DNA from 3 places in the Duganella sp. CY15W genome. Region 2 is predicted to be linked to each of the others. Evidence: predicted binding sites of a transcription regulator. Region 2 holds the regulator's gene; each other region holds the start of a gene.
What was found. Region 2 encodes FNR, which switches genes on or off when oxygen is low (the NO sensors DNR and NnrR bind a similar motif). Its sites were predicted from a motif close to TTGATNNNNATCAA; they were not measured.
Positions count from the first base shown of each region.

Region 1: a site for FNR is predicted at 2,380-2,393, ahead of GTP58_RS01020 (universal stress protein). Genes of this name have one in related genera too.
Region 3: a site for FNR is predicted at 6,368-6,381, ahead of GTP58_RS22595 (DUF2892 domain-containing protein). Genes of this name have one in related genera too.

Region 1 is NZ_WWCQ01000001.1:206,121-214,048, forward strand. It holds gene GTP58_RS01010 (Crp/Fnr family transcriptional regulator) at 117-908, opposite strand; gene GTP58_RS01015 (response regulator transcription factor) at 1,114-1,758, opposite strand; gene GTP58_RS01020 (universal stress protein) at 1,838-2,305, opposite strand; gene GTP58_RS01025 (protein phosphatase CheZ) at 2,573-3,409, shown strand; gene GTP58_RS01030 (chemotaxis protein CheA) at 3,409-5,316, shown strand; gene leuC (3-isopropylmalate dehydratase large subunit) at 5,514-6,917, shown strand; gene GTP58_RS01040 (entericidin A/B family lipoprotein) at 6,963-7,088, shown strand; gene leuD (3-isopropylmalate dehydratase small subunit) at 7,128-7,775, shown strand; gene leuB (3-isopropylmalate dehydrogenase) at 7,788-7,928, shown strand, end outside.
Region 2 is NZ_WWCQ01000002.1:878,886-886,813, forward strand. It holds gene GTP58_RS13435 (catecholate siderophore receptor Fiu) at 1-786, opposite strand, end outside; gene GTP58_RS13440 (response regulator) at 993-4,616, opposite strand; gene GTP58_RS13445 (alpha/beta fold hydrolase) at 4,735-5,481, opposite strand; gene GTP58_RS13450 (DUF2892 domain-containing protein) at 5,669-5,887, shown strand; gene GTP58_RS13455 (RNA polymerase sigma factor) at 5,887-6,405, shown strand; gene fnr (fumarate/nitrate reduction transcriptional regulator Fnr) at 6,453-7,211, shown strand; gene GTP58_RS13465 (FixH family protein) at 7,212-7,709, opposite strand; gene ccoG (cytochrome c oxidase accessory protein CcoG) at 7,721-7,928, opposite strand, start outside.
Region 3 is NZ_WWCQ01000005.1:20,037-27,964, reverse strand. It holds gene GTP58_RS22620 (DUF4861 family protein) at 1-874, opposite strand, end outside; gene GTP58_RS22615 (glycoside hydrolase family 88 protein) at 888-2,288, opposite strand; gene GTP58_RS22610 (MFS transporter) at 2,334-3,530, opposite strand; gene GTP58_RS22605 (acyl-CoA dehydrogenase family protein) at 3,745-4,935, shown strand; gene GTP58_RS22600 (acyl-CoA dehydrogenase family protein) at 4,946-6,082, shown strand; gene GTP58_RS22595 (DUF2892 domain-containing protein) at 6,099-6,308, opposite strand; gene GTP58_RS22590 (LysR family transcriptional regulator) at 6,436-7,320, opposite strand; gene GTP58_RS22585 (agmatine/peptidylarginine deiminase) at 7,451-7,928, shown strand, end outside.

The DNA of each region.
Region 1 (7,928 bases), on a different contig from region 2:
GAATGCAAGCCTTTTTCTGTGCTTTGAGTTATAAAATCGTTAAAAAAAGGGCCCGGTCAGTGACCGGGCCCAAGGCTGGGTAAAACGGGAGGTTTCTTGCGAAGTACTGCAGGGTGCTACAAAGCCGCCAGCAACTGGCCGGACGGTACGGTTTCGCCGTTCTTGCCGCGCGCGGCGGGTTTGCCGCGGGAGCGCGAGGGGGGCAGGCGGCGCAAAGTCTTGAGGGCTTCCGGGTCTTTGATGCCGATGGTGCGCTGGTCGACGCTGATCAGGCCGATTTCATTGAAGGCCGATAGCGTGCGGCTCACGGTTTCCAGCGTCAGGCCCAGGTAGCTGCCGATTTCATGGCGTGTCATGCGCAGGTTGAACAGCTTGCTCGAGTAGCCCATCTGGGCGAAGCGGTCGGCCAGCGCGACCAGGAAGCGGGCCACGCGCGCTTCGGCGCTCAGCGCGCCCAGCATGCCGATCATGGCTTGCTCGCGCACCAGTTCGCGGCTCATGACGCCGTACATCATGTTTTCCAGCTCCAGGTGCACGCGCCCCAGTGCGGTCAGCTTTTTGAACGGCAGCAGGATCAGGTCGCAATCGGACAGCGCCACCGCTTCGGACGAGTACTGGCGGGCGTGGATGCCGTCCACGCCCAGCAGGTCGCCTTTCATGGGAAAGCTCAGCACCTGTTCGTTGCCGTATTCGTCGATGAGGACGGTTTTGAGGAAGCCGGAGTTGACGATGTAGAGCGTGTCGAAGGTCTGGCCGATGGTGTGGATGCGTTGCCCGGTTTTGAACTGCACGTGCTGGAACAGCAGTTCTTCGGTGGCCATGGAGTTGGCTGAAGGAATGTGCAGGATGTCGCACACTTCCTTGAGGTTGGACCAGAGCCGTCCCTGACGCTGGCGGCCAGCTTCCATCGACGACGATTGCAGCGTCGTCGCGGCTGGGCGTATATCAGACGTTTGCGTAGACAGCATGGTGAGTTCTCCTGTGGGCTAGGGTGCTGTGCGGTATGGTTTCAGTATGCCAACACAGGCGTAGCTTAGATATCAGCAATGGCTGAATCTGACCGTAGGAGCTCGGCCCTGCTTTGTAGGAGCATTCCTACTCAGCAGCGTGAAATCAGGTCTTGAACGGCGACAGCAGGCGATGGGCGACGGCGTACTGCACCATTTCCGACAGCGAGGCCATGCCCATCTTTTGCATGATGCGGGTCTTGTGGGTGCTGACGGTTTTGACGCTCAGGTGCAGGCTGTTGGCGATTTCGGTGATCGAGCGGCCGGCCACCAGCAGCGAAAATACTTCAAATTCGCGGTCCGACAGCTGTTTATGCAGCAGCGATTCGTGCGGCATCATGATGTTGAGCGCCAGTTGCTCGGCCACTTCGGTGCTGATGTAGGGCCGGCCGGAAGCCACCTTGCGGATCGCGCCCACCAGCTGGGTGCCAGCGCTTTCCTTGGTCAGATAGCCCTGGGCGCCGGCGCGGATTGCGCGCACCGCGTATTGTTCCTCTTCGTGCATGGTGAGGATCAGGATGGCCAGCTTGGGCGCCTCGGCCTTGATCTGGCGGATCAGGTCGACGCCGCTGCGGCCGGGCATGGACAAGTCCAGCAGCAGCAGATCGAAGCCGCCCTGGCGCACGTGGCCCAGCACCTCAAAGCCATCGATGGCCTCACCGACGATGTCGATATCCGGCGCGCCGTCGAGGATGCGCTTGAGACCCTCACGCATGATGGTGTGGTCGTCTGCAATGACTATCCGAATCATGTAGGGGCCGTTTAAAGTGAATAGTTATTATGATTAAAACAAGCTTGCAAGCTTACTATAAAAGGCGGCCCCGCACCGGCTATTTGCTACCGGGCTCCTTAATCAGCCGGTGAACCAGCACCGGTATCCTGGAATGCTGCAACACTTTGTTGGTCACGCTGCCCAGCAAGAGCTGGCCCCAGCCGCTGCGGCCATGCGAGCCCATGAAAATCAGGTCGCAGCCGTTCTGTTGCGCGACATCGACGATTTTCGCCGCAGCGCTTTCGTGGAACGCGGCCATGGCTTCGCAGCGCACGCCCCGTTTGGCGCAGGAATCGACCACATCCTGCGTGTGCTCGCGGCCCGCGCGCTGCATGGCGGCGCGGTATTCGTCTTCGCTGGGGTAGCTGGGCGGAATGATTTCCACGTAAATCGGGTATTGGTACTCGGGCGCCACAAACAGTACCAGCACTTCCGCGCCCAGCTGTTCGGCAAACTGCACGCCGGCGCAGGCGGTCTTGCTGGAGACGGCCGAACCGTCGGTGGTGATCAGGATTTTGCGGTACATAATGGACCTCCTTGCTGAATCAACGCACTACTTTATTGTAGTCCCGATTTACATTATTGATACTATGGAAAGACTTGATGTTTATCAAATAAAAGCGCTTTAGCTGGGGACACAGGTGTGGGCTTTTATCCTTTTTACAGGATTTTTTTGCACCAAAGCACTACTTTTGTGTCGCGCGGCTTACTTCCTTGTTCTATCCAATGTTAGTATCTCCAAATACAGCTAGTTTAGGGCAGCAAATTTACCAAATATGGAGAAGCAGGGATTATGACTAACGCCGCTGACGATTTCGACGCATTATTTGAAGAAGTGTCCGCTCAGAGCAAAGCAGCTGCGCCCGCTCCAGCGCCAGCACCCGCGCCGGCCGCCGCTGCGGAAGATGATCTGGAAAGTCTGTTTGAAGAAGTCGCTGCGGCCCGCCCGCCCGATGCGGCCGCTGCCGAGCCCGCGCCGGCGCCCGCCGCTGCCGCCGAAGCCGGTGGCGAGGAAGACGATGGCAATGTCGACAAGGGCCAGATGTTCGAACGTCTGGGCGGCATTGTGCGCCTGCTGCACGATTCGTTGCGTGAACTGGGCTACGACAAGGCGCTGACCGAAGCCGCCACCCAGATCAGCGACGCCCAGGACCGCCTCGAATACGTGGCCTCGCTGACCGAACAGGCCGCCAACAAGGTGCTCAATACTCTGGACGAAGGCATGCCGGAACAGGACGTGCTGTCCAAACAATCCAAAGACATGGAAAACCGCTGGGCCGACCTGTTCGCCGGCAAGCTCAGCCTGGAACAGTTCAAGCAGCTGGCCGGCGATTCGCAGAAGTTCGCGGTAGCTGTCTCGGCGGCCACGGAAGCGGAAAAAGCCCGCCTGCTGGACATCATGATGGCGCAGGACTTCCAGGACATCACGGGCCAGCTGATCAAGAAAGTGGTGCACATCACCAAAACGGTGGAATCCGAGCTGGCGCAGCTGCTGAAAGACAATGCGCCGCCTAGCGTCAAGGAAAAAATTGCGCAAAAAGAAGTATCTCTGATGCAGGGCCCCTCGGCGCCGACCGTTGCGCTGAGCCAGGATAGTGTTGACGACCTTCTTGCCGATCTGGGGTTCTAATGGACGATATGCTGAGGGATTTCGTCGTCGAGGCGATGGATCTGGCGGTCAATGTAGAAGAGCATCTGCTGCGGCTCGAACGTGACCCGGACAATAAAGAGACACTCAATGCAGTGTTCCGTTCGTTCCACACCATCAAGGGCGGCGCCGGTTTCATGGGCCTGCCAGCGATGGTGACGGCTTGTCACCTGACCGAAAACCTGTTTGACGCGCTGCGTACCGGCGCCGCACCGGTGACGCCGCTGTCGATCGAGGCCGCGCTGCAAGCATCGGGCTTTGTTGCCGACCAGCTGGCTGAACTGAACAACGGCGCCGAGCCGGACAGCCTGCCCGCGCTGCCCAAAGACCTGGAAACCCTGCTCAACGACGCCATCGCCGGCAAGACCGACACCGCGCCAGCCAAGGCCGCCGCACCAGCACCGGCCCCGGCAGCTGCTGCACCGGCGCCGGCGCCAGCCGCTGCGGCAACGCCGGCTGCCGTGTCCTCGCCGGATGGCCTGGACTGGGAAGGCATGTACGAAGCCGTGATGCCGGCGGGCAGCTACACCCGTTCCGCGCCAGCACCGGTTGCCGCTGCTGCGCCAGCACCGGTCGCCGCCGCACCGGCAACGGTCGCGCCGAGCTCGGCCGAGATTGCCGCCGTCGCTGCGGAAGTCAAAGTAGCGCCGTCTGCCAAGCGCGAAGTGGCCGAGAAAAGGGAAGAACGTCCACAATCCGCACCCGCCAAGGAAGAATCGATCCGTATCGACGCCGTCAAGCTCGATGCGCTGCTGGAAGTGGCGGGCGAGTCCGTGCAGGCCGCTAACCAGGCTGCCGTGCTGCTGGAACGCCTGATGCAGTTCAAGTTTGAAGGCCAGGCGCAGACGCTGATGTCGACGCTGGCGGAAACGCTGGAACGCGCCTCGCGCTACTCCACCGAACTGCAGCGCGCCACGCTGGCGACCCGCATGCAGCCAGTTGGCCGCCTGTTCCAGAAGTTCCCGCGCCTGGTGCGCGAACTGGCCAAGGATCTGGGTAAGGAAGTCGATCTGAACATCGAAGGTGCGGAGACCGAAGTCGACCGCGTGGTGGTCGATTCGCTGTACGATCCGCTGGTGCACATGCTGCGCAACTCGCTGGACCATGGCGTCGAAACGCCGGAAGAGCGCGCGATTGCCGGCAAGCCGATCAAGTCCTTCATCCAGCTCAAGGCATGGCAGGAAGCCAACAGCGTCATGATCGTGCTGCAGGATGACGGCAAGGGCATGGACCCGGTCAAGCTGCGCGCGAAGGCGCTGCAGAAAGGCCTGATCTCCGAATCGGCGCAGTTATCCACCGACGATTGCCTGCAGCTGGTATTCTTGCCGGGGTTCTCGACCAAGGAAGTGGCATCCAGCGTGTCCGGCCGCGGTGTCGGCATGGACGTGGTGAAGACCGCCGTGGAGAAAAACCGTGGCGCCATCCAGATCGAGTCCGAGCTGGGCAAGGGCACCAAGTTCTCCATCCGCCTGCCGATCGAGCTGTCGATCGTGCCGACCATGCTGGTCTCGACCTCGGGCGCTGCACTGGCGCTGCCGATGGCCGTGGTACAGCGCGTGGTCGAGCTGCCGGAAGTGTTCATGGAAGTCGGCGGCGCGCCAGTGCTGAAAGACCAGGGCCGTCCGCTGCCAGTCCGTTCGCTGGCCGATTCGCTGGGCTACGAGAGCTGCCGCGAGAAGGTGGGCATTGTTGTCTCGGCACCACAGCCGTACATCCTGGCCGTGGAAGCGGTCGATGGCACTGCTGACCTGGTAATTAAACCGATGACCGCGATTACCGTCGAAGGCATTACCGGCACGGCGCGCTCTGCAGAGGGCGAGCTGGTGCTAGTGGTAGGCCTATCGTTCCTAATGGACGGTTGTCGAGGTAGTGTACGCATGGCGGCCTGAGTCGGTAGACTCGGGTCAGAAGACCAAAAAGCCTGCGTTCACGCAGGCTTTTTTTTCGCAGTAAAGAACAAGGGGTCATACCAAGTGAATCGGTATGCAGAAGGCGTCGGGCTCATGAGGCTGGACCGCGGTGGCTGCTATTGCATTGCACAATATGGCATAATCAAGTTGGATAATAGTAGCAGTACGTAAAAAACATCATGAAGACGCTTTACGACAAACTCTGGGAATCCCACGTGGTCCGTACCGAAGAAGACGGCACGACCATCCTCTACATTGATCGCCACCTGGTGCATGAAGTGACCAGCCCGCAGGCATTTGACGGCCTGCGCGCCGCCAATCGCCAGCCATGGCGGCTGTCCGCCAACCTGGCGGTGGCCGACCATAATGTGCCAACCACCTCGCGCGCCGAAGGCATTGCCGATCCGGTTTCGCGCCTGCAGGTCGAAACGCTGGACAAGAACGCCAAGTCCTACGGCCTGACCTATTTCAACATGAACGACAAGCGCCAGGGCATCGTCCATGTGATCGGCCCTGAGCAGGGCGCGACCTTGCCGGGCATGACCGTGGTCTGCGGCGACTCGCACACTTCGACCCATGGCGCGTTCGGCGCGCTGGCGCACGGCATCGGCACCTCGGAAGTGGAGCATGTGCTGGCCACCCAGACCCTGCTGCAAAAGAAATCCAAGGCCATGCTGGTACAGGTCGACGGCGTGCTGCCGGACGGCGTCACCGCGAAAGACATCGTGCTGGCCATTATCGGCAAGATCGGCACGGCGGGCGGCACCGGCTACTGTATGGAATTCGGCGGTTCGGCCATCCGTGCGCTGTCGATGGAAGGCCGTATGACGGTCTGCAATATGGCGATTGAAGCGGGCGCCCGCGCCGGCATCATCGGCGTCGACGACACCACCATCAACTACGTCAAAGGCCGTCCGTTTTCGCCGGCTGGTCCGCACTGGGATCTGGCCGTCAACTACTGGCGCACGCTGCACACCGACGCGGGCGCCAAGTTCGACCTCGTCGTCACGCTCAACGCTGCCGACATCAAGCCGCAGGTCACCTGGGGCACGTCGCCTGAAATGGTGCTGCCGGTCGACGGCCGCGTGCCGGACCCGGACCACGAAAAGGACAGCGTCAAGCGCAGCGCCATCGAGAAGGCACTGGTGTATATGGACCTGAAGCCCAACACCGCCATCGAAGACATTCGCATCGACAAGGTGTTCATCGGTTCCTGCACCAACTCGCGCATCGAGGACTTGCGTGCCGCCGCCGCCGTGGTGCGTGGCAAGCAGCGCGCCTCCAACGTCAAGCTGGCGCTGGTGGTCCCGGGCTCGGGCCTGGTGAAAGAGCAGGCGGAACGCGAAGGTCTGGACCAGATCTTCAAGGCCGCCGGCTTCGAATGGCGCGAGCCGGGCTGCTCGATGTGCCTGGCCATGAACGCCGACCGTCTGGAGCCGGGCGAGCGCTGCGCGTCGACCTCCAACCGTAACTTCGAAGGCCGTCAAGGCCAGGGCGGCCGCACCCATCTGGTGTCGCCGGCCATGGCAGCAGCAGCCGGTATCGCCGGCCACTTCGTCGACGTCCGCGCACTGCACTGAATTTTAAAAGCGGCTGAGGCGCCGCACTGAAACTAGGAAAACATCATGAAAAAGATCTTCGCACTGACCATTATCGCTACCTTCGTCCTGACCGGCTGCAACACCATTTCCGGCATGGGCAAGGACATCCAAAAAGCGGGGCAGGCAGTGCAGGGCGCCTCAGGCCATTAAAGAACCGGCGGGCCAGGCGCCCGTCCACAAAATACGATCATGGAAAAATTTACCATTTACGAAGGTTTGGTTGCGCCGCTGGATCGCGCGAATGTCGACACCGACGCCATCATCCCGAAGCAGTTCCTGAAGTCCATCCACCGCACCGGCTTTGGCCCCAACCTGTTTGACGAGTGGCGCTATCTCGACCACGGCGAACCGGGCATGGACAATAGCAATCGTCCACTGAATCCAGACTTCGTGCTGAACGAGCCGCGCTATCAGGGCGCCTCGATCCTGCTGACCCGCAAGAACTTCGGCTGCGGCTCCTCGCGCGAGCATGCGCCCTGGGCACTGGACCAGTACGGCTTCCGCGCCATCGTTGCGCCATCGTTTGCCGACATCTTCTTCAACAACTGTTTCAAGAGCGGCTTGCTGCCCATCGTATTAACTGAAGCGCAGATCGATCATCTGTTCAATGAAGTCAAGGCCTTCCCCGGATACAAACTGGTGGTGGATCTTGAGCAGCAGCGCATTTCCACCAGCAACGGCAGTCTCTCCTACCCATTCGAGATCGACGCCTTCCGCAAATACTGCCTGATGAACGGGCTTGACGATATCGGCCTGACGCTGCGCCACGCCGACACCATCCGTGGTTTCGAAGAGCGCCATCTGGCAAACCAACCCTGGTTGGCTAACGTCATCTAAAGAAAACAACTCATGAAAATTGCAATCCTCCCGGGCGATGGCATCGGTCCGGAAATCGTCACCCAAGCGGTCAAGGTACTGAACGCGCTGGGCGAAAAGTTTGAGATGGAAACCGCCCCGGTCGGCGGCGCCGGCTACGAAGCCAGCGGCCAT
Region 2 (7,928 bases):
GTTCAGGTAGACGCGGGTGGTCGAGTTCAGGCCGAACGCCAGCGACGGTGCGATGCCCCAGCGCTTGGCCTTGATGAAGTCGCGGCCCGGGTTTTCGCTGTCCTGGTCCAGCAGGTTCAGGCGGAAGGCGGTGCCGGAATCGGCGTCGATCACGGTGTTGATGTCGGCGGTGGCGCGGCGCTGTTTGCCGCTGCCCACGGTGGCCGAACCCGAATAGGCGTTTTCCAGCTGTGGCTGTTTGCTGACCAGGTTGATCGAGCCCGTTGGCGAGGAGCGGCCGTTGTCGGTGCCGGCCGGGCCTTTGAGCACGTCGATCTGTTCGATGTTGAAGGTGTCGCGCGAGATCGAGCCGATGTCGCGCACGCCGTCAACGTAAATGCTGCTCGAGGCGTCGAAGCCGCGCATGTAGATCGCGTCGCCGGTGTTGGTGGAGCCGTTCTCGCCCAGGAAGAAGGCGCCCACGCCCGGGGTGTTGCGCAGCGCTTCGGTCAGGGTGGTGGCGCCCTGCTGCTCGATCAGTTCTTTCTTGAGCACGGTCAGGGTCTGGGCGGTGTCCACCAGCTTTTCGGTGTACTTGGCGGAAGCAGCATGGTCGGCCTTGAAGTCGTTTTCGCGGCTGCCGCTGACTTTCACTTCCTGCAGCGTCTGTGGCTTGGCCTGGTCGACCGCTTCCGGTGCGGCTTCTGCCGCATGGGCCGCCACCGGCAGCAACATGGCAGCCAGCGCTGCGCTCATGTGTTGGTTAAAGCGCGTTTGCGCATGTTTGCGACTCTTGATCATTGCCATGTGCTTCTTTCCGTTGGACGAGAGTATCGGGCTGGCTGCGCTGAAACTGCGTGCAGTTGCGCGTCTGGCTGGCCAAAGTGTGGGTGTGAAAATGGGTGAGATTGTAACAATAAAACGCAAATACGTAAATGCGAATTATTATCAATATGATTCAGATACGCGCTTCCAGAGGGGAAAGTGTTGCGTAAACGCCTAGGCGGGAAGCCTCAGGATTGCTCGCGTTCCAGCCAGGCGCGGGCCTGGGCCAGGGTTTGTTCGAGCTCGCTGCGGACGGTTTGGTAGCGCTCGGTCAACTCGTCGTCGCGCTGGTCGTGGATGGCTTCTTCGGCGGCCAGGGTGGCCTGGATCAGTCGCTTGGCGCCCAGCACGCCGACGGCGCCGCGCAGGCTGTGGAACAGTTTGGCGGCGTCGCGCAGCCGCCCTTCCTGCAGGGCGAGGTGGGCCTGGTTCAGCGGTTCCATGCCGCTGTCGATGGCGCCGCGCACCATCTTGAACACGGTGGCGCGGCCCTTGGCGTCCTTGCCCATCACGCGCATCAGGCCATCCATATTGAACACGGCTGCCTCGCCGCTGGGCATGGGCGAGGACACCAGCTTGGGCAGCACTTCCGGTGCCGCAAAAACCGGGGCCGGCGGTACTGCTGGTGTGGTCGATGTGATTACTGAGGCGGCCGCGGCCATGGCGGCCAGCAGGTCGTCCTGGTCGGCCAGTGGTGTTGGTGCCAGGGCCGGTGCCGATGCCGGAACTGGCGCCGGCGTAGGCGTCAGCGCCATTGGCGCGGCAGGCTGGGGCAGGTGACGGCGCAGCACGGCCAGCATTTCATCGACTTCGATCGGCTTGGGAATGAAGTCGGTAATGCCGGCCTCGCGGCTGCGCTCGCGTTCGGATTCCAGCACGCCGGCAGTCATCGCAATGATCGGCAGGCCCAGCTTGAGTTCCTGGCGCAGGATGCGGGTGGCGGTAAAGCCGTCCATCACCGGCATTTGCATGTCCATCAGCACCATGTCGTACTCGGCGGCGCGGTCACGCATCAGGTCGACCGCCTGGCGGCCGTCGCCGGCGATGTCCAGCGTGGCGCCCGCATGTTCCAGGATGCCGCGCGCCACGGCCTGGTTCAGCAGATTATCTTCCACCAGCAGGAAATGGTTGTCGGCCAGCGTGCCGACGATGCTGTGGTCGCCGCTGGCCGGCTGGTCGATGTCACTTTGCGTGGCCAGCGCCTGATGCAGGGCGTCAAACAGGCTGGAACTGGTGATCGGCTTGACCAGCACCACGTCCGCCTCCGGCGCGCTGGAGATTTCTTCGATGCGGTCGCGCGCAAACGCATTCAGCATCACCACGATGGGCTGCGGCTTGCCGTTGGCGGCAGCGCGGATGCTCTTGGCCGTGGCCAGGCCATCCATGCCCGGCATGTGCCAGTCGGCCAGCACCACGTCGTAGGGCTGCTGGCGGTCCAGGCTCTGGCGGTAGCGGCGCAGCGCGGCTTCGCCGGAATCGACTTCGTCCGCCTGCCAGCCCCAGGCGCGGATCAGGCGCGCAATCAGTTCGCGGCTGGTGCGGTTGTCATCCGCCACCAGCAGGCGCAACTGGCCCAGCGCCGGCTTGCGCCGCTCGTCGCTCTGGTCGGCCTGGATCTCAAATGGCAGGCTGAACCAGAAGGTCGAGCCCTGCCCTGGCCGGCTGCTGACGGCGATCTGTCCGCCCATCAGTTCGATCAGGCGCTTGGTGATGGCCAGCCCCAGGCCGGTGCCGCCAAAGCGGCGCGTAATGCTCTGGTCGCCCTGAGAAAAGGCGTTGAACAGCTGGCCGATCTGCGCATCGGTCATGCCCATGCCGGTGTCGCGCACCTCAAAGCGCAGCAAGGCGCTGTGGTTGTCGCGCGCGGTCAGCTGCACGCTGACCACCACCTCGCCCTGCTCGGTGAACTTGATCGCATTGCCGGCCAGGTTGACCAGCACTTGCTGCAGGCGCATGGAGTCGCCGTGCAGGCGGTTGGGGATGTTGCCGTCCACGCTGATCGCCAGTTCCAGTTCTTTGTCGCCCGCATTCATGGTCATCATGGTGGCCAGCGAATCCATGGTGTCGTTGAGCGCGAAGTCGACCGGCGACAGCTCCAGCTTGCGCGCCTCGATCTTGGAATAGTCCAGCACGTCGTTGAGGATGCCCAGCAGCGACTGGCCAGACACCCGCACCATGTTGAGGTATTTGCGCTGCTGCGGCGTCAGCTGGGTATTGCCGAGCAGGTAGACCATGCCCAGCACGGCGTTCATCGGCGTGCGGATTTCATGGCTCATGTTGGCGACAAAATCGCTTTTGGCGCGGTTGGCCGCCTGCGCGCGGTCGCGTTCGCGCTCAAGCTCGAGCGCGCGCGTTTCCACTTCCTGTTGCAGGCGGTGGCGCTCGGTGATGTCGGAAATCACCGCCAGCACCTTGGTGCCCTGGTCGGTACGTACCGCGCTCAGATTGACTTCGACCGGGAATTCGCTGCCATCGCGGCGGCGGCCATACGTCGTGCTGCCGGCGCCCATGCGGACCGGCTCGGCGCTGAGGCGGTCGGCAAAGAAGCGGTGGCGGTGCGCCGCGTGCTGCGGGCGCAGCCGTTCCGGCACCAGGATTTCCAGCGACTGCCCCAGCACCTCGTCGCGGTCATAGCCGAAGCAGCGCTCGCCTTCGCGGTTGAAGGTCTCGATGCGGCCGTCCACGCCGACCACGACAATGGCATTCGGTGCGAATTCCACCAGGCTTTGCAGCCGGGCGTCAGCCGCCAGCCGTTCATGCATCAAATCGTTGAAGGCCGAGGTCAGCTGGCCGACCTCGTCGCGCGCGTGCACCGGCAGCGGGGTAAAGCGGCCCGGATTGGCGCGCAAGGCAACAATGGCGTTGCGCAGTTTGATCAGCGGCGCCATGAGCCGCAAGATCAGCACGCTGATCAGCATGGCCGTGAGGGCGGCGGCAATGCCGCTCCAGACCAGGACGCGTTTGAGCACGCCTTCAAACGGCTCGAACGCCTCTTCGGCGGGCAGCGAGGTGGCCAGCAGCCAGTCGACCGACTTCAGCATTTTGTAGCTGTTGAGCGTGGCATGGCCCTCGCCCATGCCCATGATGGTGCCCTCGAAGCCTTCTTCCAGCGCACGCGTGGTGGCCGGGTTGGCGTTGGGCGCGCGCGGCTTGAGCAGGCGGGTAATGTCGGGATGCAGTACGTAGACCGACGGTTCGCTGCGCGTCAGCGCGAAGTAGTAGCCGCTGCGGCCGACCTTGGCGGTGCGCAGGTGGCCCAGCAGGCTGTCCTTGTACAGGCGCAGCACGCCGATCAGCACGCACACCACCTCGCCTTTGTTGTTGAGTACCGGCGCCACCAGCTGCACCACCGGCTGCTTGTTGGCGCGGCCGATGAGCGGTTCGGTAATCATCGGCTTGTGGGTCCGCATCACCGTTTTGAAATAGGCGCGGTCGGAGGCGTCGATGCCGACCCGGCCCGGCACCAGCGGCAGGTCGGAAATCACCTTGCCTTGCGGGCTCAGGACAAGCAGGTCGTCAAACAGCGCCAGGACGGCGCGGTTCTGGTAATACTCGCGCAGCTTTTCTTCGGAATGGCCCAGTTCGGGCGGCTGGTAGCGCGCGGATAGCGAGATGATATCGAGCAGCATGGCCAGCTTGTCGTCGAGCTCCTGCGCCGTGCGGTTAATCAGGGCCGTCTGTTGCGTGAACATCACCCGCGTGTAGTCTTCCTTCATGCGCTGGGTTTGCACCAGCGTCACCAGGCCTATCATCAGGACCGAGGTAATGCTGGTGGCGAGTGCGACTTTAGCCTTGATGCCCAATGGCTTCATATCATCCTTGATGTACGCGATGGCTGAACCGATTCTCCTATCAAAGCTTAAAGTTGGCAAGAAACAAAAAAACGGTGTGCAACGGTGCGCACCGTTCTGACACGGCCGTGAAGCGGGATTAACGCTGGGCGGCGGCCAGGATCACTTCCGCCACTTTGGCCGGCTGCGACACCATCGGCACGTGGCTGGTAGGCAGCGTGGTGGTCACCGCATTGATTTTTTTGGCAAACGCCTGTTCCAGTTCCGGCGCGATCATGCGGTCTTTCGAGGCCACGATGTAGTAGTTGGCCTTGTTTTTCCAGGCCGCCACGGTGGTGGTGTCGCCAAAGGCCTTGGCGGCAATCGGCCCCTGGGTGGCGGCGATCAGCGCAGCGGTGGCCGGCGGGACGTCTTGCGCAAAGTTCTTGGCCACCGAGTCAGTGGGCAGCCACAGGTAGCCGCCGGCGTCTGCTTTCAGCGTGGCGATGCCTGGTGGCACGGCGTAGTCCTTGCCCAGGTTGGCGGTGGCTTCACCTTCCGATGGCGCAAACGCGGCCACGTAAACCAGCGCCTTGATCTTGTCGCTGGTGCCAGCCTGGGTAATCACGGTGCCGCCCCAGGAGTGGCCGACCAGCACCACCTTGCCGGTTTGCGCATCCACCACGCGCTGGGTGGCGGCGACGTCGTCCGCCAGCGAGCTCAGTGGGTTCTGCACGGCCACTACCTTGTAGCCTTTGGCTTGCAGCAGCGGGATGACTTTGTCCCAGCTCGAACCATCGGCAAAGGCGCCGTGCACCAGCACGATGGTGGTGTCATTGGCTGGGGTGGCGGCGTGGGCGAAAGCGGTGGCGGCCAGCAGGGCGGAAGCGATCAGAGTACGTTTCATGGTTGATTCTCCTTTGATAGTTAGCGATTAAGTCGTGTTCGATGTGTTGATGAATGAACTGTAGCGCACAATTCAATCGTATGCAACAGGAATTTTCTAACTATTTTTTGAAACCTGCGCATCCAGATCCGTGTTAGCCGCCTCTTAGCTGGCGAGGGACTTCCTCGGCAACCATTAGGAGAGCAAAATGTTTTACGTTAAAAATGTACCGGGCTGGGAGCGCGTGCTGCGCGTGGTGCTTGGTCTGATCGTTGCCGCCGGCGCGCTGGCGCTGCTGGGCGGCGTCTGGGGCACGTTGCTGGCGCTGTCGGCCGCCGGCATCGTCGCGTCCGGCCTGGTGGGCTTTTGCCCGATGTGCGCCATGGTGGGCCGCCGTCTCGATAAAGCAGCAAAACAGGGAAAATAATGAGTCTTGCGCAACAACATCTGCCAGTGCTGGATGCAGCCCATCGCGGCGATCCGGCGGCGCTGGCGCAGCTGCTGCGGCTGTGCCAGCCTGACATCCGCCGCTATGCGCAGCGCAATTGCCTGATCGGCGATGTCGATGACGCCGTGCAGGAAGCCTTGCTGGTGCTATCGCGCAAGCTGTCGTCGGTACGCCTGCTGGCGGCGTTTTCGGGCTGGCTGTTTCAGATCGTCAAGCGCGAATGCCACCGGCTGGCGCGCACGGCGCTGGGCCACGATCCGTGGGACGACGAGCGTGCCGAGCAATGGCTGGCCAGCCAGGATACGGCGGGCTTGCGCGTGGAGCTGATCCGCGCGCTGGAATCGCTGCCGGCCGATTATCTGAACGTGGTGCTGCTGCGCGACTTTGCCGAGTTGTCGATCGCGGAAATCGCCGCCGAGACCGGTGACACCGTGGCAGCTGTGAAGAGCCGATTGCATCGCGCAAGACAGCTGGCGCGTGAATACCTGATTGGATGACTGCGGAATAGCCGCCAAAATCACACCCGATGGGCTACACTAGCCGCATGATACGAGAACTTCCTTCGCTGGTGATCCCCGGCGCAACGATAGAGGTCCTGAAGGCCAGCTGCGCATCGTGCAGCATGCACCAACTGTGCCTGCCTATGGGACTGGACAACAACGATATGGAACGGCTGGACCAGATCATCGGCCGCCGCCGCAAGGTTGCGCGCGGCAGCACGCTGTTCCGCATTGGCGATCCGTTCCAGAATCTGTACGCGATCCGCCTTGGCCACTTCAAGACCTACCAGGTCAACCGTGAGGGCGCGGAACAGATCACCGGCTTCCAGATGGCCGGCGAGCTGCTGGGCATGGATGCGATCAGTGCTGACCAGCACCATTGCACCGCCGTCGCGCTGGAAGACAGCGAGGTTTGCGAAATTCCATTCGCCACCCTGCAGCAGTTGCTGGCGGAAATGCCGACCCTGCTGCGCCACTTCCACCGCATGATGAGCCAGGAAATCACGCGCGAACAAAGCGTGATGCTGTTGCTGGGGAATATGCAGGCGACCCAGCGTTTTGCTGCCTTCCTGGTCAACCTGTCGTCGCGCTACGAGGCGCGCGGCTATGCGGCCAATATCTTCCAGCTGCGCATGTCGCGCGAAGAGATCGGCAACTACCTGGGGCTGACGATTGAAAGCATCAGCCGCCTGCTGTCGAAGTTCAAGAAGGAAGGCCTGGTGCGCGTCAGCAACCGCGAAATCGAGTTGCTGGACCCGCGCATGCTCAAGGCAATTACCGCCGGCACGGCGACCTGCGGTTAATCAGTCCGGCAGCAGCGCGACGCCCTGCTGCACCGGATATTTCCAGGCGCCTGCGAGGCGCCAGTCGCGCTTCGGTCCTTCCACCAGCACAATCCAGCGGCTGCGCTCCAGCATGGGCAGCGCCACGCTGAAGGCGCCGTTCTCATCCGGCACCAGCACCATGCGGATATCCTTTTCCGGCAGCGTGGCGTGCGACAGATGCAGCATCAGCGGGCCGGTGTCCTTGCGGTTGATGCGGCCGGTCAGCAGGCCGTTGGCGGCGTCGTAGCCGAGCGCCACCGACAGGCCCATCTGCGCCGCGACGCGGTCGCGGCGCAAGTCCTGATTGATGGCCTTGCCTTCCTTGTAGTAATCGCCCACCACCAGCGGATCGGCCGACGAGGTGGCCAGCCAGGCCGTGTAGGTACCGGCCACCACCACGATGGCCGGGCCGGCCATGAGCAGCCAGGGCCAGCGTTGTTTCCACCACGGGGTGACGGGCATGGCAAGTGTATTCATGACGAAGCTCCTTAGCGCGGCACGATGAAGACCGCGGATTCTTTCACATGCAGCGATGGGTCATCGACTGCGGTCAGGGTGACCTGGATCTTGTTCGAGCCGGTCTGGCCGGTGCCATGCGCCACGCGCAGGCGTACCGGATAGGCTTTGGTCTCGGTGGCCTCGACCATCACGTGGTCGGCGGTGGCTTGCGCCAGCGTTGGCAGGCCGCCCACTTCA
Region 3 (7,928 bases), on a different contig from region 2:
CTATCGCTACCAGTAATTGCTGCGGACCACTGAAGCTGAACGTGCTGTCCATGGTGTCGAAGTCCTGGCCGGCGTCGATGGTGAAGCGCTTGACTTCGCTGACTTTGGTGCCCGCCGCATCCCAGGCGTCGTAGCTCAGCTCGAATACGCTGCGGATCGGGCCGTTCGCCAGCACTTTCCATGACGCGTAATTGCGGCCGACATATAGCTGCTTGCCGTCCCACACGCCGGTGCCGCCGGCGCCGCGCGATTTGCCGACGTTGTACATGTCCATGCCTTCACCTTCGTCATGGTGGTAGTGGTCGTGGCCTTTGTTGTACCAGCGGTCAACGATGGGATAGCTGACGCGCTTGAACCAGATGTCCAACCCGCTCGTTACCAGCACTTCCTTGCCGCTGCCGGTGCTGTCCGGCGCGGCCAGCGCCGGGCCGTAGGTGCGGTGGCCGACGTGGTCGTTTTCCCAGGCGAAGTCGTCCAGGCGTTCGGGGATGTAACGCGCGTAGGTTTGCGCGGGGAACGGCGGCGTGACGACGTCGGTCTTCTCGACGGTGAAGCTGGCTTGTGTTTCGCCCGCCGCAAAGCTGTGCTGGAAGTACAGTTCGCCGTAAGCGGCGCCGATGCCTTTGGGGTCTTTGGCCTGCGGCGCGATGTTGCTGACCTGGTAGGGCAGCAGCTTGCCCTGGCTGTCTTTGACGGCGATTTTCTGGATCAGGGCGCCCGGCAGCACGCGGTTGATCTCGCTCCACGGTACGGCAATGGTTTCCGAGGGCCGCGCCAGGTTGAGGTCGTGCGTGACGGTGATGCGCGCCTGTTCGGCGGCCTGTGCGGCGCCGCCCGCGAGCAGCGCGGCGATGGGCAGGAGCAGGGGACGCATGGCGGGGCCTCTCTTATTCATGGCTGTAGTTGGTGGCGCCGGCATCTTTCGGCACGTAGTGGTAGGTGCGCAGGCGTACCTGAATGTCGATCTGCGGATTGTTGAGCAGCCGGATCATTTCGGCGCCCGCCAGCAGGGTGGGGCCGTATCCGTGCAGCGCATCGACGCTGGTCGGACGGTTGTAGTAGTAGATGTGGTCGCTGGCGAGGGTGGTGCCGACGCACGTGCCTTCCACTTGCCCGCGCGCGTTGATGCGGGTGTTCAGGCCGACCCAGCCGGCCTGGGCGATGGAGCCGTAGGTGGCGGCGCTGATCCAGCCTTCGTTGATGGCGTGCGCTATCACGTAGGTGAACATGGCGCTGGCGGACGTTTCCAGATAGGAGTCGTGGCGGTCGATCATCTGGTGCCACAGGCCGGTGCCGGACTGCTGTTCGGCGATGCCGCGCAACGCCAGCCGCAGCTGCGCCAGCACTTTCGGATAGCCGGGATGGGTCTTGGGCAGCACGTCCAGCAGGTCGCTCATGGTCAGCACCGCCCAGCCGTTGGCACGCGCCCAATAGAAGCGCGGCGCGTCCGGGTTGTTGCTGCTCCAGCCGTGGGTGTACAGGCCCAGTTGCGGGTTGAACAGGTACTGTGTCAGCTGCATCACGTTTTTCACGGCGTCGTCGAAATATTCCTGCTGACCGGTGAGGTGGCCCATTTCAGCCAGCGCCGGCACACCCATGTACATGTCGTCGGCCCATAGTGACACGGCCTGTGGACGCTGGCGGGCCAGCGTGCCATCCGGCAGGCGGAACTGTTTTTTATAGACCCAGTTGCTGCACACGTCGATGAACGGGCGCATGTCCGGGCCGACGTTGGCAAAGTGCGCGCGTATCATGGCCGCGCACATGGAGCCGGCATCGTCCAGCGAGCGCGGTTCCAGCACGCGCGCGAAGCTGTTGTTGCGCTGCAGGTGGAACTGCTGTTCCTGCGCGGTGAAATACGGCAGTTTGTCGGCCATGAACTGGAAGTGGCGCGCGGTCATGGCGGTGAACTTGCGGTCGCCGGTGGCGGCAGCGGCTTTGATCAGGCCGGCATGCACGATGCCCATTTCGTAAATCTGGATGCCCCATTCCGCGCTGCTGGGCTCGACGATGGCGTCGGCTGCCGGTTTGCTGAAGTCGCTGATCTGGACGCCGCTGTCCTTGTGCACCACGCGGGTGGGCGTGGTGGCGTCCATGTAGCCGCGGATGCGGTTCAGGGCGGCGGTAATTTCTGCCACGGTCGGCTTTTTGTAGGGCACGGGGTAGGTGCCTTCACTGGCGTCATAGACGCTTTTGTTGTCCGGATTGCGGTAGGGGCCGTCGGCATGTGCCGGCAGGGCGAGCAGGGTGGCGGCGACAGCCGCTATCAGGGCGGAACGGGAAGTCACGGGCGAGGTCTCTTTGTTGTTAAACGTTTATTTGGTCAGGCCATTCTAAATTGGTCCGGCCAATTTTGCAATTCGGACTGGCCACTTTGTGGCAAACCAGAACACCAGCGTCGCCACGCTGAGTCCGCCGCCAAGCAGGCAAACCCCGGTCCAGCCTGCTGCTGCATAGGCGCTGGTGGCCGCCCATGCGCCGCTACCGCTGCCCACGGCGTAGAACATCATGTAGCAGCCGATCAGCCGGCTGTGGGATGCGCTGGCGCGGCGCAGGATCAGGCTCTGGTTGGTGACATGCAGCGCCTGCACGCCGAGATCCAGCGCCAGGATGCCGATGATGAGTGCGGCCAGCGATTGTGGCGCCATGGCCAGCGGCAGCCAGGCCAGCAGCATCAGCAGGATGGCGATGGCGCTGATGCGGTTGGCGTGCCCGTGGTCGGCCCAGCGGCCGGCGCGCGCTGCGGCCAGCGCGCCGGCCAGGCCCACCAGGCCGAAGGCGCCAATGGCGCTGTGCGAATAGCGGTATGGCGCCGCGCTGAGCAGGAAAACCAGCGCGCTCCAGAAGGCGCCAAACACGGCAAACATCAGCAATCCAATCACGCCGCGCACTTGCAGCACACGATCCTGACGCAGCAAGGTCAGCATGGAGCCGAGCAGGGCCAGGTAGGCGCGGTGCAATGCCGCTGGCTGTTTAGGCGACGTGGACGGCGGCAGCGTCCGCCACAGGAGGACGGCGAGCCCCAGCATCGCCAATGCCGAGATGCCATACACGGCGCGCCAGCTGGCGAGATCGGCAATGAGGCCGGCCAACACGCGTGCCAGCAGCAGCCCGGCGACCACGCCGCTTTGGGTGGCGCCGACCACATGGCCGCGCTCGTGTTCGGCGGCGGTGCTGGCTGCATAGGCGATCAGGCCCTGCGTCATGGCCGTGCCCAGCATGCCGACCGCCAGCATGGCAAGCAGCAGTGTCAGCGTGCCCGGCGCCAGGCACACTGCGGCCAGCGCCATGGTCAGCGCAGCCAGCTGTGCCAGCATCAGGCGCCGGCGCGGCACCAGGTCGCCGAGCGGCACGAGCAATAGCAAAGCCAGCACGCTGCCCGCTTGCGTGGCGGCGATGACGCCGCCAGCAACCGCTTGGCTGATGCCGAATTCTGCCGCCATTGCGTCCAGCAGCGGCTGGGCGTAATACACGTTGGCGACACTGAGTCCGCTGGCGCAGGCGAATAGCGCCACCAGGGCGCGGGACATGGATTGCATGTGGTACTCCAATTTGGTTTCAATTTAAAACTACCGGCAGGATAACGCAAAGGGGTTTTAAGATGCAACCATTTTGGCCGCAATGAAAAAAGTTGCGTGGAAGTGAAGAAACTGCGTCTTTCTGTCGCCCTATTAAAAGGGCATGGGAGTACAATGATTTTGAACGGTCGTGCTTTTTGGCCGCGCAAAACAATAAGGAGACAGCATGGATTTGACTTACACGGCTGCGGATCTGGCGTTTCGCGACATGGTGCGGGCTTTCCTCGACACCAATCTGCCGAGCGACTTGCAAAAGAAAGTCCGCAACCACTTGCGCCTGGGCCGTCAGGATTATGTGCGCTGGCACCAGATCGTCGCGCGCCAGGGCTGGGCCGCGCCGGGCTGGCCGGTCGAGCATGGCGGCACGGGCTGGAGCGCGACCCAGCGTCACATCTGGGAAGAGGAGTGCGCGCGTGCCGGCACGCCGCCCATCCTGCCGTTTGGCGTCAACATGGTGGCGCCGGTCATCATGGCGTTTGGTAACGAGGCGCAGAAGGCGCATTACCTGCCGCGCATCCTGAATTGCGATGACTGGTGGTGCCAGGGGTATTCCGAGCCGGGCTCGGGTTCCGACCTGGCCTCGCTGAAAACCACTGCCGAGCGCGCCGGTGACCATTACATCGTCAATGGCCAGAAGACCTGGACCACGCTGGCCCAGCATGCCGACATGATTTTCTGCCTGGTCCGCACCGACAGCAGCGTGCGCAAGCAGGAGGGCATCTCCTTCCTGCTTATCGACATGAAATCGCCGGGCATCACGATACGCCCCATCATCATGCTCGATGAAGACCATGAGGTGAATGAAGTCTTCTTCGATAACGTCAAAGTGCCGGTGCAAAACCTGATCGGCCAGGAAAACAAGGGCTGGACCTACGCCAAGTATCTGCTGGGCCACGAGCGCACCGGCATCGCCGCCGTAGGCCGCTCCAAGCGTGAGTTGCTGTTCCTGAAGAAGATCGCCTCGGAACACTACAAGCACGGCAAACCGTTGATGCAAGATCCGCTGTATGCCGCCAAGGTCGCCAGCCTGGAGATCGAACTCATGGCGCTGGAAACTACCGTGCTGCGCGTGCTGACACGCGAATCGCATGTGCCGGGGCCGGAGGCGTCCTTGCTGAAAATCCGTGGTTCCGAAATCCAGCAGCAACTCACCGAGCTCATGGTCGAAGCGCTCGGTCCTGATGCGCTGCCGTTCGCCACCGATTACCTGGAAGGCAAGGCCGAGCACGCGGTCACGGGCGACGACGCCGCCGCGCCGCTGACCGGCTACTACTTCAACTTCCGCAAGACCTCCATCTACGGCGGTTCGAACGAAATACAGAAGAACATCATCACCCAGATGATTCTGGGCCTGTAAGGGAGCGGCAATGGATTTCAATTTCAAGGAAGAACAGCAGCAGTTTGCCGACGCCCTGCGCCGCTGGGTGGACAAGGATTACGGTTTCGATGTACGCCAGCGCATCGTCCACTCGGCCAGTGGCGTGTCGGATGTGGCCTGGAACACGCTGGTGGAATTGGGCATGACCGCCTTGCCGGTGCCCGAAGCGCAGGGTGGTTTCAGCGGTACGGCGGTGGACATGCTGGTGGTGATGCAGGAACTGGGGCGCGGCCTGGTGGTGGAGCCGTACTTCGCTACCGTGTGGGGCGCCAAGTTTTTGCAGCTGGCCGGCAATCAGCATCACCGGCTGGAAGATGTCGCCAAGGGTGAGCTGAAACTGGCCTGCGCGCTCGGCGAAAAGCACTCGCGCCATGATCTGGCGGATATTAAAACCATCGCCAGCATCAATGGCGAAGGCTATCGCATCGATGGCACCAAGACCGTGGTGATTCATGGCGGCCAGGCCGATGCGCTGATTGTGTCGGCGCGCAGCGCGGGGACGCAGCGCGATACCAACGGCATCAGCCTGTTTGTGGTGCCGGTCGAAACTGCGGGTGTGGTGGTGCGCGACTACCGCACCATCGACGGCCAGCGCGCGGCGACGGTGCAGTTCAACCATGTGGCGGTGCCGGCCTCTGCGCTGTTGGGCAAGATGGGCGGCGGCTGGGACATGCTGGAAGAGGCGGCCGACTATGGCGTCAGCCTGCTGTGCGCGGAGGCGGTGGGGGCGATGGATGCCATCTTCGGCGCCACGCTGGAGTACCTGAAAACGCGCAAGCAGTTTGGGCTGGCGATCGGCAGCTTCCAGGCCTTGCAGCACCGCATGGCGGATATGTACATCCATCTGGAGCAGGCGCGGTCGATGGCGATGCTGGTGGCGGCGCGCATGTCGTGCGACGCCGAGGAGCGGCGCCGCGTGGCATCAGCGGCCAAGGTGCGGGTCGGCCAGGCGGCCAAGTTTATCGGCCAGCAGGCGGTTCAGCTGCATGGCGGCATGGGCGTCACCGATGAACTGCCGGCGGCGCATCACTTCAAGCGGCTGACCATGATCGAACTGACGCTGGGCGATGTGGACCATCACCTGGAACGCTTTGCCGCCCAGCGCGGCTTCCAGCAGCATTCCTGAACACGCTGCGCGCTGCTCAAACTTGCGGACGGTAGTTCTGATGGACTTCCAGTGACGATAGTTTGGCGGCACGGTACAGTGGGCAGACGCCGACCAGCGCGGTCAGCAGCGGCACGGCGCCAGCCCACCCCCACGCGCCAACCAGGCCGTGGGCGGCCGCCATCATCAAACCCAGTCCCACGCCCACCCGCAGGGCGCGATCCACAATACCGACGTTGTTACTCATGGTTCTCTCCTTTTCATATGATGTGTTGCTAGTATGAATTGGATCGAAGTAACAAAAATATGACCTGGATCAAACTGTCGCCAATAAAGCGTCATTGGTGCATGGTAAGAATGATGGTGTGCAGCGGCTACGCACCCTGCGCGCGCAGCCACTCGAAGACCTGCGAAACGATTTCCGAGCGCGCAGGCGCCGCCACGCCGGATAACCACCACGTCGTGCCCGGCACGCGCGGATATTCCGGCAAGACATGCAATTGGCCACGCGCCAGGCTGGCGTCCACCAGCAGGCGCGGCAGGCAGGCGATGCCGCGTCCATCCAGCGTGGCGTCAAGCAGCAGGCGCGCATCGTCATAAATGGCCCGTTTGCGGAAGCGCGCCAGCGATTCCAGGAATAGCGGCGCCGTCGCGTCGCTTGTCAGACTTTCTTCCAGACACACCAGCTCCGCGTGCAGATGATGTTGCGCCTGCGGCACGCCGGACAGCCGCTCCGCGAGTTCGGTATTGGCCACCAGCAGCCATTCATCCTGCAGCAGCGGAATTTCCAGCAGGTGAGGCTGCAACAGGGGGCGATCGCTGATGGCGATATCGACGTCGATCTCATCCACAAAGCGGGCGCTCTCATCGACGGACAGCAGCAGGCACAGCTCGGGCAGCTGGGCTTCAAGATCACGCAAACGGGGCTGCAACCAGCCATGCAGCAAAGGCGCCGGACACACCAGCACCACCAGACCCGGATCGAGATAGGTGGCAATCCGTCCCAGGCCGCTGCGCAATGTGGTCATCGAACGCTGCACGCTGCGCAGCAGTACTTCGCCCGCCACCGTGAGTTCCACACCCCGTCCGGCACGGCGGAACAAAGGCTGCTTGACCTGTTCTTCCAGCAGCTGCACCTGATGGCTGATAGCCGACTGCGTGACGTTGAGCTCGTCGGCTGCGCGCGAAAAATTGCCGTGGCGTGCCGCCGCCTCAAAGCCCATCAACAATTTCAACGAGGGAATACGATGTTCTGACATATGAGAAAACTTAATTAATTGCGCTAAATCATATCATTTGTTTTCATGTCTCGTCCCAAGGACAATGCTCACCAACCCGACGCCCACGCTGTGGCGCGCGGCAATCTTGTTAATTAGCAAAGGATGGATCATGACTACACGCCGATATTTCTTGCGTCGTTGCATAGCAGGCGGGGGCGCCCTGGCCATGGGCGGCATGCTGGCCGCTTGCGGCGGTGGCGGCGAAGGCGGAACGCAAACCGGCACGGTGCCGCCCGTGAGTGGCGGTGGCAATAACAATACCGGCACGTCGGATGCCAACGGCTGGCGCATGCCCGACGAAGCGGAAGCCCACAAGGCCACCTGGATGGCCTTTGGCGCCTCAAGCGCCATCTGGGGACGCGCGCAAGTGCCGCAGGTACAGCTGGCGCTGGCGCGGATCGCCAACGCCATTGCCGCTTACGAACCCGTCAACATGCTGGTGCGTCCGGCCGAGCTGGCCAGTGCACGCCAGTTGCTCGATGCGCGCGTTACCCTGATTGCCGCCGACCTGGACGATCTGTGGATGCGCGACACGGGACCGGTTTTCGTGCGCAAGCCCACGGGGGAGCGCGCCGGCGTCAAGTTCA